4 regions of the Nonomuraea sp. NPDC000554 genome follow, and region 1 is predicted to be linked to each of the others. Evidence: riboswitches for the same ligand, from Rfam matches in the RefSeq annotation. Region 1 holds a riboswitch; each other region holds the start of a gene.
What was found. A riboswitch is a leader RNA that binds a small molecule or an ion and turns the genes downstream of it on or off. The one in region 1 is predicted to bind cyclic di-AMP.
Positions count from the first base shown of each region.

Region 2: linked by a shared signal. The riboswitch ahead of ABT294_RS16300 (C40 family peptidase) and the one ahead of ABT294_RS23780 (C40 family peptidase) in region 1 are both predicted to bind cyclic di-AMP.
Region 3: linked by a shared signal. The riboswitch ahead of ABT294_RS24900 (hypothetical protein) and the one ahead of ABT294_RS23780 (C40 family peptidase) in region 1 are both predicted to bind cyclic di-AMP.
Region 4: linked by a shared signal. The riboswitch ahead of ABT294_RS10210 (C40 family peptidase) and the one ahead of ABT294_RS23780 (C40 family peptidase) in region 1 are both predicted to bind cyclic di-AMP.

Region 1 is NZ_JBEPDC010000012.1:242,521-246,452, reverse strand. Features, by position in the region: gene ABT294_RS23790 (branched-chain amino acid aminotransferase) at 1-1,012, opposite strand, end outside; gene ABT294_RS23785 (3-isopropylmalate dehydrogenase) at 1,188-2,234, opposite strand; cyclic di-AMP (ydaO/yuaA leader) riboswitch at 2,334-2,470, shown strand; gene ABT294_RS23780 (C40 family peptidase) at 2,523-3,080, shown strand; gene ABT294_RS23775 (ROK family transcriptional regulator) at 3,093-3,932, opposite strand, start outside.
Region 2 is NZ_JBEPDC010000007.1:190,004-193,935, forward strand. Features, by position in the region: gene ABT294_RS16285 (C40 family peptidase) at 1-406, shown strand, start outside; gene ABT294_RS16290 (cytochrome P450) at 423-1,631, opposite strand; gene ABT294_RS16295 (GbsR/MarR family transcriptional regulator) at 1,889-2,677, shown strand; cyclic di-AMP (ydaO/yuaA leader) riboswitch at 2,940-3,100, shown strand; gene ABT294_RS16300 (C40 family peptidase) at 3,153-3,674, shown strand.
Region 3 is NZ_JBEPDC010000013.1:191,360-195,291, reverse strand. Features, by position in the region: gene ABT294_RS24905 (hypothetical protein) at 1-126, shown strand, start outside; gene ABT294_RS24900 (hypothetical protein) at 263-1,075, opposite strand; cyclic di-AMP (ydaO/yuaA leader) riboswitch at 1,259-1,394, opposite strand; gene ABT294_RS24895 (DUF5302 domain-containing protein) at 1,570-1,770, opposite strand; gene ABT294_RS24890 (MDR family MFS transporter) at 1,818-3,257, opposite strand; gene ABT294_RS24885 (PadR family transcriptional regulator) at 3,313-3,831, shown strand.
Region 4 is NZ_JBEPDC010000004.1:281,396-285,327, reverse strand. Features, by position in the region: gene ABT294_RS10225 (NADP-dependent oxidoreductase) at 1-379, opposite strand, end outside; gene ABT294_RS10220 (winged helix-turn-helix transcriptional regulator) at 458-865, shown strand; gene ABT294_RS10215 (LuxR C-terminal-related transcriptional regulator) at 1,259-1,471, shown strand; gene ABT294_RS10210 (C40 family peptidase) at 1,482-2,534, opposite strand; cyclic di-AMP (ydaO/yuaA leader) riboswitch at 2,540-2,699, opposite strand; gene ABT294_RS10205 (amino-acid N-acetyltransferase) at 2,986-3,543, shown strand; gene ABT294_RS10200 (RDD family protein) at 3,641-3,932, shown strand, end outside.

The DNA.
Region 1 (3,932 bases):
CCGGGCCGGGGGCGCCGTCGGCGATGGTCCAGGCGCGGTCGGCGCCCTTGACCGAGCCGACCGGGGTCACCACCGCGGCCGTGCCGCACGCGAACACCTCGGTCAGCTCGCCCGACTCGCTCGCCGCCTGCCACTCGTCGGTGGAGATGAGGCGCTCCTCGGCCTCCAGGCCGAGGTCGGCGGCCATGGACAGGATGGAGTCGCGGGTGATGCCCGGCAGCAGGGTGCCGGTCAGCGCGGGCGTGACGAGTTTGCCGCCGAGGACGAAGAACAGGTTCATCCCGCCCATCTCCTCGACGTACTTGTGCTCGTGCGCGTCGAGCCAGACCACCTGGTCGCAGCCCTGCTCGACGGCCTGCCGCTGCGCGACGAAGGCCGCCGCGTAGTTGCCGCCGCACTTGGCGAAGCCGGTGCCGCCGGGCGCGGCGCGGGTGTACTCGGTCGACAGCCACACCGAGACGGGCTTCACGCCGCCGGCGAAGTACGAGGCCGCCGGTGAGGCGATCACCATGTACCGGTACTTCCGCGACGGGTAGTTGACCCCCAGCCCGACCTGGGTCGCGATGATGAACGGCCGCAGGTACAGGCTGTGCCCCTCGGCGGTGGGCACCCAGTCGCGGTCGGTCTGGACGAGCACTTCCAGCGACTCGACGAACGTCTCCTCCGGCAGCTCCGGCATGGCCATCCGGACGGCCGACTGGTTGAAGCGGGCCGCGTTGGCGTACGGGCGGAACGTCACGATCGAGCCGTTGCCCTGCCGGTACGCCTTGAGCCCCTCGAACAGCTCCTGCGCGTAGTGGAAGACCGCGGTGGCGGGGTCGAGCAGGAGCGGCCCGTACGGCTGGAGCCGCGCGTCGTGCCACCCCTCGCCCTCGGTGTAGTCGATGGAGACCATGTGATCGGTGAAGACCTGCCCGAATCCGGGACTCGCCAGTACCTGCTCCCGCTCGGCCGCGGTACGCGCGTGGTCGGATAGCTGCACGTCGAAGCTGAGCTTCTGAGCGATGGTCATGACGAACGTCCTTCTCTCTGCGATCTCGACAGCACTGCGCGGGGCAGTACGTACTTCCTATTGTCTCGCTATTTGGAATGGCAAGGGGTGGGTGGGGGGTTGTGATCGTGCGGACACCAAAAAGCGCCTGGCAGTCCGTCACCGGACCGCCAGGCGCTTGCGGAGCTAGGCGGCCCTAGCTCGATACTCGCGCGGTGATGTCGTCGCCGATCTCGTGCGTGGTGCGACCCGCCCACCCGGTCAGGCGCTCCAGGATGTCGTCGGCGACGGCCTGCTCGACCTTGGCCGCCTCGGCGCGCAGGCCGAGGTGGTCGAGGAGCATGGCGGCCGACAGGATGGTCGCGGTCGGGTCGGCCTTGCCCTGGCCGGCGATGTCGGGGGCGCTGCCGTGCACCGGCTCGAACATGCTGGGCGCGGTGCGCTCAGGGTTGATGTTGCCGCTGGCGGCCAGGCCGATGCCGCCCGCGATGGCCGCGCCGAGGTCGGTGATGATGTCGCCGAAGAGGTTGTCGGTGACGATGACGTCGAAGCGCTCGGGCTGGCTCACGAAGAACATCGAGGCCGCGTCGATGTGGTAGTAGTCGGTGCTGACCTCGGGGTACTCCTCGGCCACCCGGTTGACGGTGCGCTGCCACAGGTCGCCGGCGAAGGTCAGCACGTTCGTCTTGTGGATGAGGCTGAGTTGCTTGCGCGGGCGCGACTTGGCCTTCTCGAAGGCGTACCGCACCACGCGCTCCACGCCGTAGGCGGTGTTGAGCGACTCCTGGGTGGCGATCTCGTACGGGGTGCCGCGGCGCATGACGCCGCCGGTGCCCGCGTACAGACCCTCGGTGCCCTCGCGGATCACGATCATGTCGATGTTCTCGGTCGGCGTGTCGGCCAGCGGGGTCTCGACGCCGGGGAAGAGCTTGACCGGGCGCAGGTTCACGTAGTGGTCGAACGCGAAGCGCAGGCGGAGCAGCAGGTCGCGCTCCAGGATGCCCGGCGGGACACTGGGGTCGCCGACGGCGCCGAGCAGGATCGCGTCGTAGCCGCGCAGCTTTTCGAGCACGGAGTCGGGGAGCGTCTCGCCGGTTCGGTGGTAGCGGGCGGCACCCAGGTCGTAGTGGGTGGGCTCCAGCTTGACTCCGACCGCTTCGAGGACCTTCAGCCCCTCTGCCACGACCTCGGCGCCGATGCCGTCGCCAGGAATGACCGCCAGGCGGATGTTACGCGACTCCATGGACGGTACCTTACCGGCTCGTCTCGGCTGACGAACACACCGTCTCACTGTCCGGACGGTCCGTTTTAAGCTATTTGCGACCTTTTGACCGTTTCGTTAGAGTCCGTCAGGCCTAATCCACGCAACGGCTGCGTGGAGCCGGGGACCCACTTCACCTGGGGCGAGTCGGCATCGCCGTAGGGCTACTTCCAGGCCCGAGCCCGTCAGCTAACCCGGTCGGCCAGATGGAAGGACACTCCCCTGTCTCGCATCGCCGTCCTCGTCGTCCTGGGAGCAACAGCCGCCGGAATGGCCCTCGCCTCCCCTGCCAACGCCGACTCCGACACCCCCGACAGCATCCCCAGTTCCTCTCCCACCACCACCCTCACCGGCTCTCAGCTCAAGCAGCTCCAGATCAAGAAGACCCCGACCCCCGCCTGGAAGGTCGCCCTCAAGTTCGCCATGAAGAAGCGCGGCATCCCCTACGTCTGGGGAGGGACGAGCGACAGCGGCTACGACTGCTCCGGGCTCATGCTCCGGGCGTACGGGAAGGCGGGGATCGAGCTCCCGCGCACCGCCGCCGAGCAGTACAACGCCTTCTCCAAGAAGATCAGCTGGAACCACCTCAAACCCGGTGACCTGGTCTTCTTCCACGGCCTCGGCCACGTGGGCATGATCTCCCGCCCCGGATACATGGTCCACGCCCCGCACACGGGCGACGTCGTGAAGGAGGAGCAGCTGTCGGACTGGCGCAAGGACTCCTTCGTCGGCGCCGTCCGTCCCGACCCCAAGGGCGTCAAGCTCTGGAAGGAGATCAGCAAGCAGCGCGCCACACCGGCCCCTGCCATGCCGACAGCGACGTTCTGACCCGTAGCGGCCTCATCCCCGGCGAGCGTCGAAGATGAGGTCCCAGGCGCGGGCGCGCGCGTGGGCGACAGCGCCGAGCAGGACGCCGCTGTCGCCCAGCGCGCTCGCCACCACCACCGGACGCAGCGGCCCCAGCTCGGCCACGCGGCTCTCGATCGCGGCCCCGAGCAGGTCGAGGTTGCGCCCGACGCCGCCGCTCAGCACGATCACCTCGGGGTCGAGCACCGCCGCCACCGCCACCAGCAGGCCGCCGATCCGCCGCCCCTCGGCCTCCACGACCGAGCGGGCCACCGGATCGCCGGTCGCGGCGGCGGAGAACACCTCCTTGGCCGTGGCGAGGTCGAGCCCGGCCGCGCGGGCGGCCCGCACCACGCCGGGCGCGGCGGCCACGGCCTCGGTGGCGCCGTGCGCCAGCGCGTCGTCGGACGGGATCGGATCCTCGGCCGCGGGGACGTACGACACCTCGCCGGCGGCGCCCCGCGCCCCGACGTACAGCTCGCCGTTGACCACGATCCCCATGCCCACCCCGGTGCCGATGGAGACCAGCGCGAAGTTCGCCTTGCCCTGCCCCTCGCCGTAGACGTGCTCGCCCACGGCCGCCAGGTTGATGTCGTTCTCGATGACGAGATCGACCTCCAGCGCCGAGCGCAGCCGTTCGGCCAGGTCGGGCCCCGGCAGGTTGGGGGCGAACTCCAGGCGTCCGAGCGCCGGGTCGTACACGCCGGGCGAGCCGACGACCGCGCAGGTGATCGAGGACCAGTCGAGCTCGGCCTTCTCGGCCGCGGCCCTGGCCAGGTCGCCCACCAGCACGGCCAGCTCGGCCGAGCTGCGCGCGGTGTTGCGGCCGTCGGT
Region 2 (3,932 bases), on a different contig from region 1:
CGCGTACCGTACCGGCGACCCGAACAGCACCGGTCTGAAGTACACGGGCCCCGCCTCGGGCAACGCCGCCGCCGTCCTCCGCTTCGCCTACGCCCAGATCGGCAAGCCGTACGTGTTCGGCGCCACCGGGCCCGGCGGCTGGGACTGCTCCGGCCTCACCCAGGCGGCGTGGCGGGCCGCGGGCGTCTCCCTCCCGCGCACCACCTGGTCGCAGTGGGCCTGGGGCGCCGCCCGCAAGGTCTCCGTGAACGACCTCCAGCCCGGCGACCTGATCTTCAGCAACGGGCTCGGCCACGTCGGCATCTACGCGGGCAACGGCAAGATGGTCCACGCCCCCCAGACCGGTGACGTGGTCAAGATCTCTCCGCTCACGGGCCGCAGCCTCGTGGGCGCGATCCGTCCGTAGCCGGCCCGTCCGCGGGTTACGCCGCGTCCCAGGTGACCGGGAGCCGGTGCACGCCGTAGATGTCGGAGTTGGTGCGCAGCGGCACGTCCTCGGGCGGGACAGCCAGGCGCAGCGTCGGGAACCGGGCGACCAGGGCGGGGAAGGCGACCCGCATCTGGACGCGGGCCAGCTGCTGGCCGAGGCACTGGTGGACGCCGTGGCCGAAGGACACGTGCCCGGCGGGCTGCCGGCGCAGGTCGAGGGTGTCGGGGTCGGCGAACCTGGCCGGGTCGCGGTTGGCGGCCTGGATGGAGACGGTGACGGACTCGCCGGCCCTGATCAGGTGGCCGTCCAGCTCGACGTCTGCCACCGCCGTCCGCACGCCGGTGTGGGGGATGCTCAGGTAGCGCAGCAGCTCCTCGACGGCCTGGTCGGTGCGGCCGGGGTCGGCGCGCAGGGCGGCGAGCTGGTCCGGGTGGCTCAGCAGGGCGAAGGTGCCCAGCGCGAGCATGTTGGCCGTGGTGTCGAGGCCGGCGCCCAGCAGCAGGGCTCCGATGTTGGTGAGCTCCTCGTCGGTGAGGTCGTCGGTGGTCAGGTCGCTGAGCAGGTCGTCGGTGGGCTGGGCGCGCTTGGCCAGCACCAGCTGGTGCAGGTAGCCCTGCAGGGCGGTCACGGCGGCGTACTGCGCCTCCGGTGTGGCGTCGTGGTCGTTCAGCGCCGCCGCGTGCCGCTGGAACATCTCGTGGTCGGCGTAGGGGACGCCGAGCAGCTCGCAGATCATCAGCGCGGGGATGGGCTGCGCGTACGCCTCCACCAGGTCCACCGGCGGGCCGTGCCGTTCCATGGCGTCCAGGTGCTCGGCGGTGATCTGCTCGACCCGCGCGGTCAGCAGGTTCATCCGGCGGACGGTGAACCTGCCGGTGAGCAGCTTGCGATAGCGGGTGTGCTCGGGCGGGTCCATCCCGATGAATATGCCGGGCGGGGCGGGCGGGGCCTGCCCGGCGTAGGCCGCTCCGGGCACCGGGGAGCGCATGAGGTCATGCCGTGAGCTGAAGCGGGTGTCGGCCGTCACGGCGCGGGCCAGGGCGTGGCTGGTCACCAGCCAGCCCACGTGCCCGTCGGGGTAGGTCATCCGGCTCAACGGCCGCTGCTCGCGCAGCCGCCCCAGCTCCTCGGGGGGATCGAACGGGCGGCCCGCGGGACGCGTCACGGGCAACCCCGCCAGGACGGGGAGGGATTCGGTCATCTCTGCTCCTTCTGGACCGGCTGGTCATCGAGATAGTACGTGTTCGACTGCTAGCAAAAGCTACGTTGCATTCAATGAATCTGTCAATCAGTGATTCGCCGATTTCCCTGTCTGGCCAGCTAAATAGAGTAGAGAATTGCAATGGACTTGAAGGTGAATGCAACGTCTCCCGTGTCTTTAGTTGCAATGAGGTGTGCACAAACGCAATACTGTCGCCCGGTGTGTCGAGCGGAAGAGCAAACGGGAGGCGAGTGCGGATGCCGGGAGGCAGGCTGACCTACGAGGACCGTCAGAGCATCGCCGCGGGGCTCGCCGAAAGGCTCGGGTACGCCGAGATCGCCAGGCGCCTCGGGCGGCCGACGTCCACGATCAGCCGGGAGGTGGCGCGCAACGGCGGGCCCGGCGGCTACCGGGCCGACCGGGCGCACCAGGCGACCGAAGGGCGCGCCCGCCGGCGCAGGCGGGCCCCGTCACCGGCGCCGCAGGTCGCCACCGGCGGATACGGGCGCGACCCGGAAGCGGTGCGCGACCTCGAGGAGGGCCTCACGGCGCTGCTGGTCCAGACCGGGGTCCCGCGGACGACGGCCAGGGTGCTCACCTGCCTGTACACCACCGACTCCGGCAGCCTCACCGCCGCCGAACTGGTCCAGCGGCTGCGGGTCAGCCCGGCGTCGATCTCCATGGCCGTCGGCTACCTCGAGGAGCAGGCGCTGCTCAGGCGCGAACGCGACCCCGGGCGGCGGCGCGAGCGGTACGTCATCGACGACGACGTCTGGTATCGAGCCTTTCTGGCGAGCGCCCAGATGACCGTCATGCTGGCCGACGCCGCCCGGGGCGGAGCCGACGTCCTCGGTGCCGCCACGCCCGCCGGCGCCCGGCTGGGGGACATGGGCCGGTTCCTCGGGTACCTCGGCGACGACATGGTCCAGACGGCCGAGCGCTGGTGGCAGATCTTCGTGGCACACCGGACGGCGGGCCGCCGGTACGGCGGGGCGGGTGACCCTTGCCACGTGACGGATGTGACAAGAGTTACAGATGGGACCTGACTCGAACCTGTGTCGTCAACTGTGAGCAGGGTCACATTTGAGTAACGACGGCCTGGCTTCCAGCAGGCATTCGTCCCCTTACTGACACCTTTATCTGATCTTTACAGGCTGACTCGGACTTTGCCAGCTCCAGAACTTTCGGCGTAGCTTCTGGCCGTCGCGGTGCCAAGCCATGGCGCCGCGAATCGACATCGGTCCCCCCGATGTGGACGAGATAGTCATCCGCTGGCCCGCCGCCACTCCCACCGAGCACGACACCCGGCGGTGAGGCCTGCCGAATCCGTGCAGCCAGGAGGCACGGAGCCGGGGACCCAGCGATCCCGTTCCCCAGGGATCAGGGGTGAATCGGCGCGTTACGCGCCGTAGGGCGACTTCCAGGCCCGAATCCGTCAGCTAACCCGGTAGGCGTTCGTGGAAGATCCAAGGAGAAATCCTGTCTACCCACCCGCATAACCCCCGTCTGTCCCGTTTTGCCGTGAGTGGCGTTGCGCTCACGATGTCCGTGGCGGCTGGAGGGCTGATCCTCCATGCCCCGGCGGCGCAGGCGGCGACGACGAGCGAAAGGGCCGGCACTTCCACGACCGCGGCGGCGAAGACCGTCGGGACCGCGAAGACGGCCACGGTTTCTCGGCAGATGGCGAAGGCCCGCAAGGCCGTCGCCGTGGCCAAGGAGCAGGTCGGTGACCCCTACCGGTTCGGCGGCACCGGGCCTGGCTCGTTCGACTGCTCCGGACTCGTCCAGTACGCCTGGAAGAAGGCCGGAGTGAAGATCCCGCGCGTGACGAACAGCCAGTTCGCGCGCATCAAGAAGAAGATCTCCTGGAAGAGTCTCAAGCCGGGCGATCTGATGTTCTTCCGCGGGCTCGGACACGTCGGCATGTACGTCGGCCATGGCAAGATGATCCACTCGCCGAGGACCGGCGAATCGGTGCGTATCGACAAGCTCGGCGGCTGGCGCAAGGCGTCGTTCGTCGGCGCGGTACGTCCCGGCCTGTGACCGATCACGAAACGCCCCGCCCCTGCCAGGGGCGGGGCTTTCGCGTGCCGTCATCCGGCAGGCCGCCTTCCACCGTGGCGCTCCGCGGCCTTGCGGGCGGTGCCAGGTTTCGCGCCCGCGGCAGGCCGCGTTCCGCTGTGGCGCTCCGCGGCTTTGCGGGCGGTGCCAGGTTTCGCGCCTGCGGCAGGCCGCGTTCCGCTGTGGCGCTCCGCGGCTTTGCGGGTGGTGTCCGGTTTCGCGCCTGCGGCAGCACGGTCT
Region 3 (3,932 bases), on a different contig from region 1:
ATCCGCCCGATCAGCGGGCGCGGCGGCAAGGGCCTGTTCCTCTACCTGGCTCTCGACCGCGGCCGCGCCAACCTGGCCCTGGCCCGCCACCAGCTTCGCGCCATCGAGGAGAAGCTGGAGGTCTGAAAAGCTCGACGGCTTGCGCCCAGTGCGGGTGGGCGCAAGCCGTCGTCAGGTGTGTCCGCGATCCCCTGATCCGCGGGCCCCTTGAGGGTGGGTTCCCGATGAGCCCGCGGTCCCCGTGTCCGCGGGCTCCCGAGGTTCAGCGTCGGATGAGCCTGCGGATCCGGTCGCGGCCCATCACCAGGCCGCCACCGACCAGGGCCAGGCCGCCGGCCACGACCGCGCCGGTCACGCCGCTCGACGCGCCCGAGGCGGGCTCGCTCTCGGCAGAGGCGGCCTGCGGATGCACGTCGGCCACGTTGGCCACAGCGGCCACAGCGGCCTTGGGCTCGGCGGCTGCGGGCGCGGGCGCGGCGGGAGCGGGCTCGCTCTTGTCCGCCGTGTCCTTCTTGACGAGGACGGTCGGCGGCTTGGCCGGGTGCTTGTCCACGCGGGACCAGGCGCCGGACGAGTACGCCACCGGGTAGTTCTTCTTGCCGGGGCCGGAACCCCACTTGGTGATGACGTACTTGATCTTGATGTGGCCCTCGCCACCGACGCCGTCCACGCCCAGCGTGCTGCTGTTGAACGAGCCGCCGGTCAGGTAGGCGAACGTCTTGGCGTCCAGGTCGAGCATGACACCGCTGTTGGAGGGGACGCCGGGGCCGCGGTCGCCGACGAAGAACGGCGCCTTCTTGTCCTTGTAGACGACGTAGCCCTCGGTCATCAGCGGCCAGCTCGGGCTGGCGACGAGCCCCTTCTGCATGGGCTTGCCGCTGGCGGGCAGACCGGTGTCTCCGGCGCGGCCGGAGGAGTCGTCCCAGAAGTAGGACGCGGTGGTGCCGCCCTTGAGCAGAGGCTGCTTGTCGTAGGGGGTGTCGGCGTGTGCGGGGGATCCGGCGCCGATGGCCACCGCACCGAACGCGGCGGCGGCGATAGCGGCAAACGAGCGCATGCCAAGACGTACAGACATGAAGTCAAAGAGTCCTTTGTGAGGGTACGGGGAAGCAGCGCTCCCAAGGGCGTAGCCGGGCGGGTATGCCGAAACGGTCGCTACGCGGAGCGCTGGAAGTTCAGGGGAAGGGGGGCCGCTCTCAGTCGGCGGCGGGTGACACTACGCGGGCTGGGGGTACGACGCGGTGAACCATCAGGTAGGTTGTCCTCTCCATCTCGCCTACCGGGTTAGCTGACGGGTTCGGGCGTGGAGATGCCCTACCGACGCACTTGTCGGATTCACCCCAAAGAGATGGGTCCCCGGTTCCCGCGGGCGCGGGATTCGACGTCAGCCAGCCGCCTCTTCCTTGTGAAGGGCCAGGTCACTAGCTGATAACACCAGGACTGTACCCAAGAAAACGGACAAGGGCAAAGGTAACCCCATAAAACGGGCGAAGATCTACCTTTTACGACATAGCAGGCAAAAGAAAAGGAGGGCACGGCCCATGCCGTACCCTCCCGAACAGTCCGGTCTCAGCCGCCGCTCTTCCGCCTGAACGAACGCTTGCTCGAAGCCGGCCCGTGGGCCCCGTGAATCTTGGAAGGGTCGGCGCCCCTGCCACCCGCGCCCGACCCGGCCTGCTGGCTGCGCTTACGCTCCAGCGCCTCGCGGAACTTGCGCTTCAACTCGTCCTCGGGGGTTTCGCTGACTTCCGGCTCCGGTGTTTCCGCCATGAGGACCTCCTGGTGTTTGGGACACACACAGCTTCGCACGGCGCGGCTCACGCCGCGAAACCGGCCTCCGCCCGCTCCTCACGGACGATGGGCCGCAGCCGCCCGCCCGGCAGGGCCACCAGCGCGGCCAGCGCCACCAGCGCCCCCGCCACCCCCAGCGACGGGATGACCACCGAGGCGGCCGAGGCGTGCGCGGCGGCCAGCCCGTGCAGCGGCGCCTCGGTCGAGATGACCGAGGCGTAGGCGGTGCCGGCCAGCGCCAGCGCGACCGAGCCGCCGATCTGGCGGAAGAACGTCAGATTGGCCGAGGCCGTGCCGAGGTACCGGGGCGGCACCGACTGCTGCACGGCCACCGTCAGCCCCGACAGCATCGGCCCCATGCCGAGGCCGATGAGCACCATCCACCCCGCCAGCAGCCAGCCGGGCGTGTCGACGGCCAGGTTCAGGCAGAGCAGCGTGCCCGCCACCATCAGGAACGGCGCGGCCACGAGCCAGGGCTTGTAGACGCGGGTCCTGGTCATCAGCGCCCCCATGACCATGCTGCCGACCACCATCGCCAGGGTCAGCGGGTAGATCCGCAGCCCCGACTGGGTCGCGCTGAGCCCGAGCGCCTCCTGGAAGTACCTGGGCAGGAAGACGACCCCGGCGAACATGCAGAACGCGGTGCAGAACGAGGTCACGTTGACCAGCGTGTAGGTGCGGTTGCCGAACAGGTGCATCGGCATGATCGGCGCCACCGCCCGCCGCTCGACCACCACGAACACCACCAGCAACAGCGCCGCCAGCGCGATCGGCGCCACCACGGCCGCACTGGTCCACGTGTTGCCGTCCAGCCCCTTCTCGGTCAGGCCGACGAGCAGAGCGCCGATCGCCACGCTGAAGACGGCGATCCCCAGGTAGTCGGGACGCTCGCCGCCCGTCCCCCGGTGGTACGGCAGGTGCAGCACCACGATCGCGATCAGCACCAGCCCGAGCGGCACGTTCACATAGAACGACCACCGCCAGCTCGCGTGGTCGGTGAACAGCCCGCCCAGGTACGGCCCCGCGAGATAGCTGAGCGCCATCACCCCGCCGAGGGCACCCTGCACCCGCGCCCCCCTCTCCGGCGGGAACAGCTCCATCACCAGCGCGAGCGACAGCGGCATCAACGCGCCCGCGCCGAGCCCCTGCAACGCGCGGAAGGCGATGAGCTGGGGCATGTCCTGGGCGACGCCGCACAGCGCGGAGCCTGCGACGAACACGACCAGCCCGACGAGCAGCAGCGGTTTCCTGCCGTACTGGTCCGACAGCCTGCCGTACAGCGGGACGGTGATCGTCGCGGTCAGCAGGTACGCGGTCACGACCCAGGTGTAGAGGGCGGTGCCGCCCAGCTCGGTCACGATGCGCGGCAGCGCGGTGCCGACGATCGTCTGGTCGAGCATCGCCAGGAACATGCCGCCGATCACGGCTACCAGCAAGAGGGTCTTGGATCTCGTGTCACTACTCACAGGTGAAGCTTGATATGTAACTTCTTACATGTCAAACGGTGGCTATGCTGAGCTCATGTCCCTACGGATCGCGCTGCTCGGGCTCCTCGAAGCGAAAGGCCCGGCCAGCGGCTACGACCTGGCCAAGTCCTTCGAGCATTCGATCAACCACGTCTGGCAGGCCGGGCACACGCAGATCTACCCGGAGCTGGTCAAGATGGCGGCTGACGGGCTCGTCGCGGTGGAGTCCGAAGGAGCGCGCGGCCGGAAGATCTACGCGATCACCGCCGAGGGGGCCCGGCAACTCCACGACTGGCTGGTCGAGCACCAGCCGAGCGGCACGATCCGCAGCGAGGTCGCGCTCCAGGCGTTCCTGCTCCCCCTGCTCGACGGGGACGACGCCGTGCAGGTGGTCGAGCGCCTCAGGGCGTTCTTCGCGTCCCGGCTGGCGGACCTGGAATGCAAGCCGTACGACGGGCCGGGGTTCGGCAAGTACGCGCTCAAGCTCGGCCTCGCGCAGCGCCGCGCCGGCCTCGCCTGGGCCGAGGAAACCCTCGCCGACCTCAAATCCCGTTCGACTCCCTCAAGCCCGTAACCCTTTACCACCGGGCCCATGTACCCCTGTGGCCGCACGGGCCCCCGACCGCGCAAGTCACCAGCCCAGACCCGCTCTGCCCCTTCCCCTTCACCTCCTCA
Region 4 (3,932 bases), on a different contig from region 1:
TCGTCGCCGCCTCGGCCGCCGGGACGCCCCGCGGAGCCCGTGCGACGGCCGACGCGTCCAGCACCACGTACTCGGCCTGGGCCTTGACCGGCAGTTCCAGCCTGGCTGCCAGCCCGATGACCTCGTCCCCGACCTCGAAGGCGGCGCCCGCGCCGACCTGGTCGACGGTTCCGGCCACGTCGAAGCCGAGCCCGTAGGAGTCAAGCGGGCGCGCCACGCCGTACTGCGCCAGCGTCCCCGCGGCCACGGCGAGGTCGAAGGGGTTCACCCCTGCCGCCGACACCCTGATCCGTACCTGAAGGGGTCCTGCCTCCGGCACCGGGACCTCCACCAGCCGGGGAGCGCCGGAACCGCCGATGAGTGCACGCATGTTCGTCATGTCGTCGACCGTAGGAGAGTTACTCTCTCACAGTAAGTAGGCACCCAGAAGTGCGTAACCGACCGGGAGGAGCGCGACGTGGCGACGAGGACGGCGGCCGAACGGCGGGTCGAGGCCAAGCAGGCGTTCGACGCCTACATCGCTCAGTGCCCGTCCAGGAAGCTGCTCGACCGGCTCAGCGACAAGTGGGTGACGCTGGTGCTCAACGCGCTGTCCGGGGGGCCGCTCCGCTACGGCGACCTGACCAGGATCATCGCCGGGGTCAGCCAGAAGATGCTCACCCAGACCGTACGCGGGCTCGAACGCGACGGCCTGGTCACGCGTACGGTCACGCCGTCGGTGCCGGTCCGGGTCGACTACGAGCTGACGCCGCTGGGCGAGAGCCTGCTGCCGCTGATGGCCGCGATCAAGAGCTGGGCCGAGACGCACATCGGCGACGTCGAGACCGCCAGAGAGCGCTACGACGCCACCCCGTCCAGCGGGTGAGCCGGGCCGGCCCGCCTGCGCCTGGCCCGCCGGGTTTCAGAGACCGGCCCGTCCCGCACAGTCGGGTCAAGGCCGCGGGCCGGCATCTCGCGGAAGCGCGCATTTTTGTAAGTCGGGTACGGCTCCCGAAGAAAATCTTCATTGATGGGATCGAATCCCAGCACATCGGTAGCTGTCATCGACGAAGGAGGAGCACTGTAAGGATCAGTGTGATCGCTCATTGTGCTCCGAAGTGTGCCGACATATGGCGAGTAGTTCACATAGAGCTGATCATGTCAATGCAGGTCGTCAAATGCGGCGATCGTCATGCTTGACGGCGTTTCAGAGAAGCGTTTACCTTCTGCGAGACGAGCAGCTTTGCAGGGGTCAGAGCTGTTGGGGGGAGGGCTCCCGATGGATGTGCTCACTGAAGGCGTTGAGCTCAGCTATGCCGATTTAGCGTTGCTGGCAGAGCTGGCCAAGGGAGTCACAGTAGATCGGGTCGGAAGGCGTCTGGATATCAGCGGACGGACGGTTCGCCGAAGACTTCGCGGAATCTGCGACAGAATCGGCGTGGCCACCGCGATCGAGGCGGTGGCCTGGGCCGCGAGGCGTCAGCTCATCTGACGCGTCCCCTTCAGTCGGCGATGCGCACGGCGCCCGCGAACGGGCGTCGGGCCAGCGGCGCGATGCGCACGACGTCGCCCGTCTGCGGCGCGTGCACCATCATGCCGCCGCCGATGTAGATGCCGACGTGGTGCAGGTCGCCGTAGAAGAACACCAGGTCGCCGGGGCGCAGCTCCTCCCTGGAGATGTGCTTGCCCGCGGTCCACTGGTCGCCCGTGTAGTGCGGCAGCGAGATGCCCACCTGCTGGTAGGCCGCCATCACCAGGCCGGAGCAGTCGTAGGAGCCCGGCCCCTCGGCGCCCCAGACGTACGGCTTGAGCTGCTGGGTGAGCGCCCACCTGGCGGCTTGGGCGGCCTTGCCCGATCCGGCGATGGGCAGGCTCACCCGCGTGGCGCGGGTGCCGGGACGTCCGGCCTCGCCGATCGCGCGCTTGAACAGGCCGCTCTCCACCTTGGCGACCAGCTTGGTGATCTTGTCACGCCTGCTGCCCAGATCGGAGACGAGCTGCTGGACCTCCGTGATGCGCGAGGTGGCGGTCGTCTTGGCCTGCTCGGCGTTCGCCCTCGCGGTGGCGAGCTGGTTGACCTCCTGGCCCCGCTCCTGTGCGAGGACGTACGTCGTCGCCGCCCTGTCAAGGAAGGACTCGGGATCGGAGTCGCCGGCGAAGGTCAGGCCCCGGTCGAAACCGCCGGAGATGTACTCGTGCTGGATCAGCAGGCTCGCCTTCGCGCGCTTGGCGGCCAGATCGGTCTCGCTGGTGGCCAGGACCTTCTTGGCGGCGTTGACGGCCTTCTGAGCGGCCTTGAGCTTCTCGCGCTGGCCGTTGTACTGCTCGCTCAGCGTCTCGATCTCGTTGTGCATCTTCTCGACGCGGTCGGAGAGCTCCTTGAGCGAGGGCTTGGGTTCGGCGGCGGCCGAACCGACGGGGAGGGTGAAGACCAGGGCCGCGATCGCGGCGCCGACCACGCCGAACCGGAGGACGCGCCTGCTGGAGGGCGCCGGTTCTGGGGGGCGGGCGTGCTTGCCCGCCGACTTCCCCCCACGGTCGCGCGTGCGCTTCACCAACAAGCTCCTCTCGTAGGCGCCTACCGGGTTAGCTGACGGGTTCGGGCCGGAGCAGCCCTACCGGACGCGGTGGTCCGGATTCACCCCGGGGTGGTGGCGCCTGATCATCTCGCCACCGCTGGGTCCCCGGCTCCCCGCGTGGGGATTGGGCGCGCCATCGCCACGGGTCGCGGCGGTGGCATCGTCGCTGGACACTAGTGCACTCGCGGTTGGTGCTCAACCAGAACTGCCAAGTCTGTTGAGGTTTCACAACCGAAGAGTCACAAGGTGATCTCGTGCCCACACGTACAGAACAGACTTTATGCCCACTTTGACCAAGCTTGGCATGGTAGGCGGTCGGATGAACGGGACGAATCCCAACGTGCTCGTCCGGCCACGGCATGTCACAAGATGGGGGAGCGATGAGAGATAGGGGTGAGCCGTAATCGGATCTGTACGCTGGAGAGCCATGGAGCAGGTCGCCGAACTGTCAGTCGCTGACACCGAGACCGTCGTGCGGCGTGCCCGCACGCCCGACGTCCGGACCATCAGGCGCCTGGTCGACACCTACGCCGGCGCCGGCCCTCGGATGCTGGAGAAGGCCACCGTCACCCTGTACGAGGACGTGCAGGAGTTCTGGGTGGCCGAGAGGGGCGGGCGGGTCGTCGGCTGTGGGGCGCTGCACGTGCTCTGGGAGGACCTGGCGGAGATCCGTACCGTCGCGGTGGACCCCGATCTCCGTGGGTTCGGAATCGGCCACCAGATCGTCTCCGCCTTGATCGGCACGGCAAAGGATCTTGGGCTGCGCCGTGTTTTCTGTCTCACTTTCGAGGTGGATTTCTTCGCGAGGCACGGATTCCAGCCGATCAACGGCACGCCGGTCTCGCCCGAGGTCTACGCCGAGCTCCTGGCCTCGTACGACGAGGGTGTGGCCGAGTTCCTTGATCTGGAGCACGTCAAGCCGAACACCCTGGGCAACACCCGGATGCTGCTCCACTTGACATCGGGTGACACAGGCCTTGACTAAGTGGAAAGGTGATTGTTGATACCTATGTCGATACGTTGGGCGGCACAGGCATGTGTCCTGACATGTGCCACACGCGCACTCGAAGCGAGGTGACACGGTGAGCACCGGACAGCCGCCGTATCCACAGGACGACTCCGGCGAGAATCCGCCTCCCGGGATCCCCGAATACGGACAACAAAACGCGAGCCGCCCTCACGGTCAGCCCGATCCCGACGCCACCGTCGTGGGCTACCGGGTCGACGACGCGTACGGGCAGCCCGGCTACGGGCAGCAGCCGCAGTACGGCCAGCCTGGCCAGCAGTACGGGCAGCAGCCGCAGTACGGTCAGCCCCCATACGGCCAGCAGGGTCAGCAGTACGGCCAGCAGGCCTCCTCCCAGCCTCAGCCCG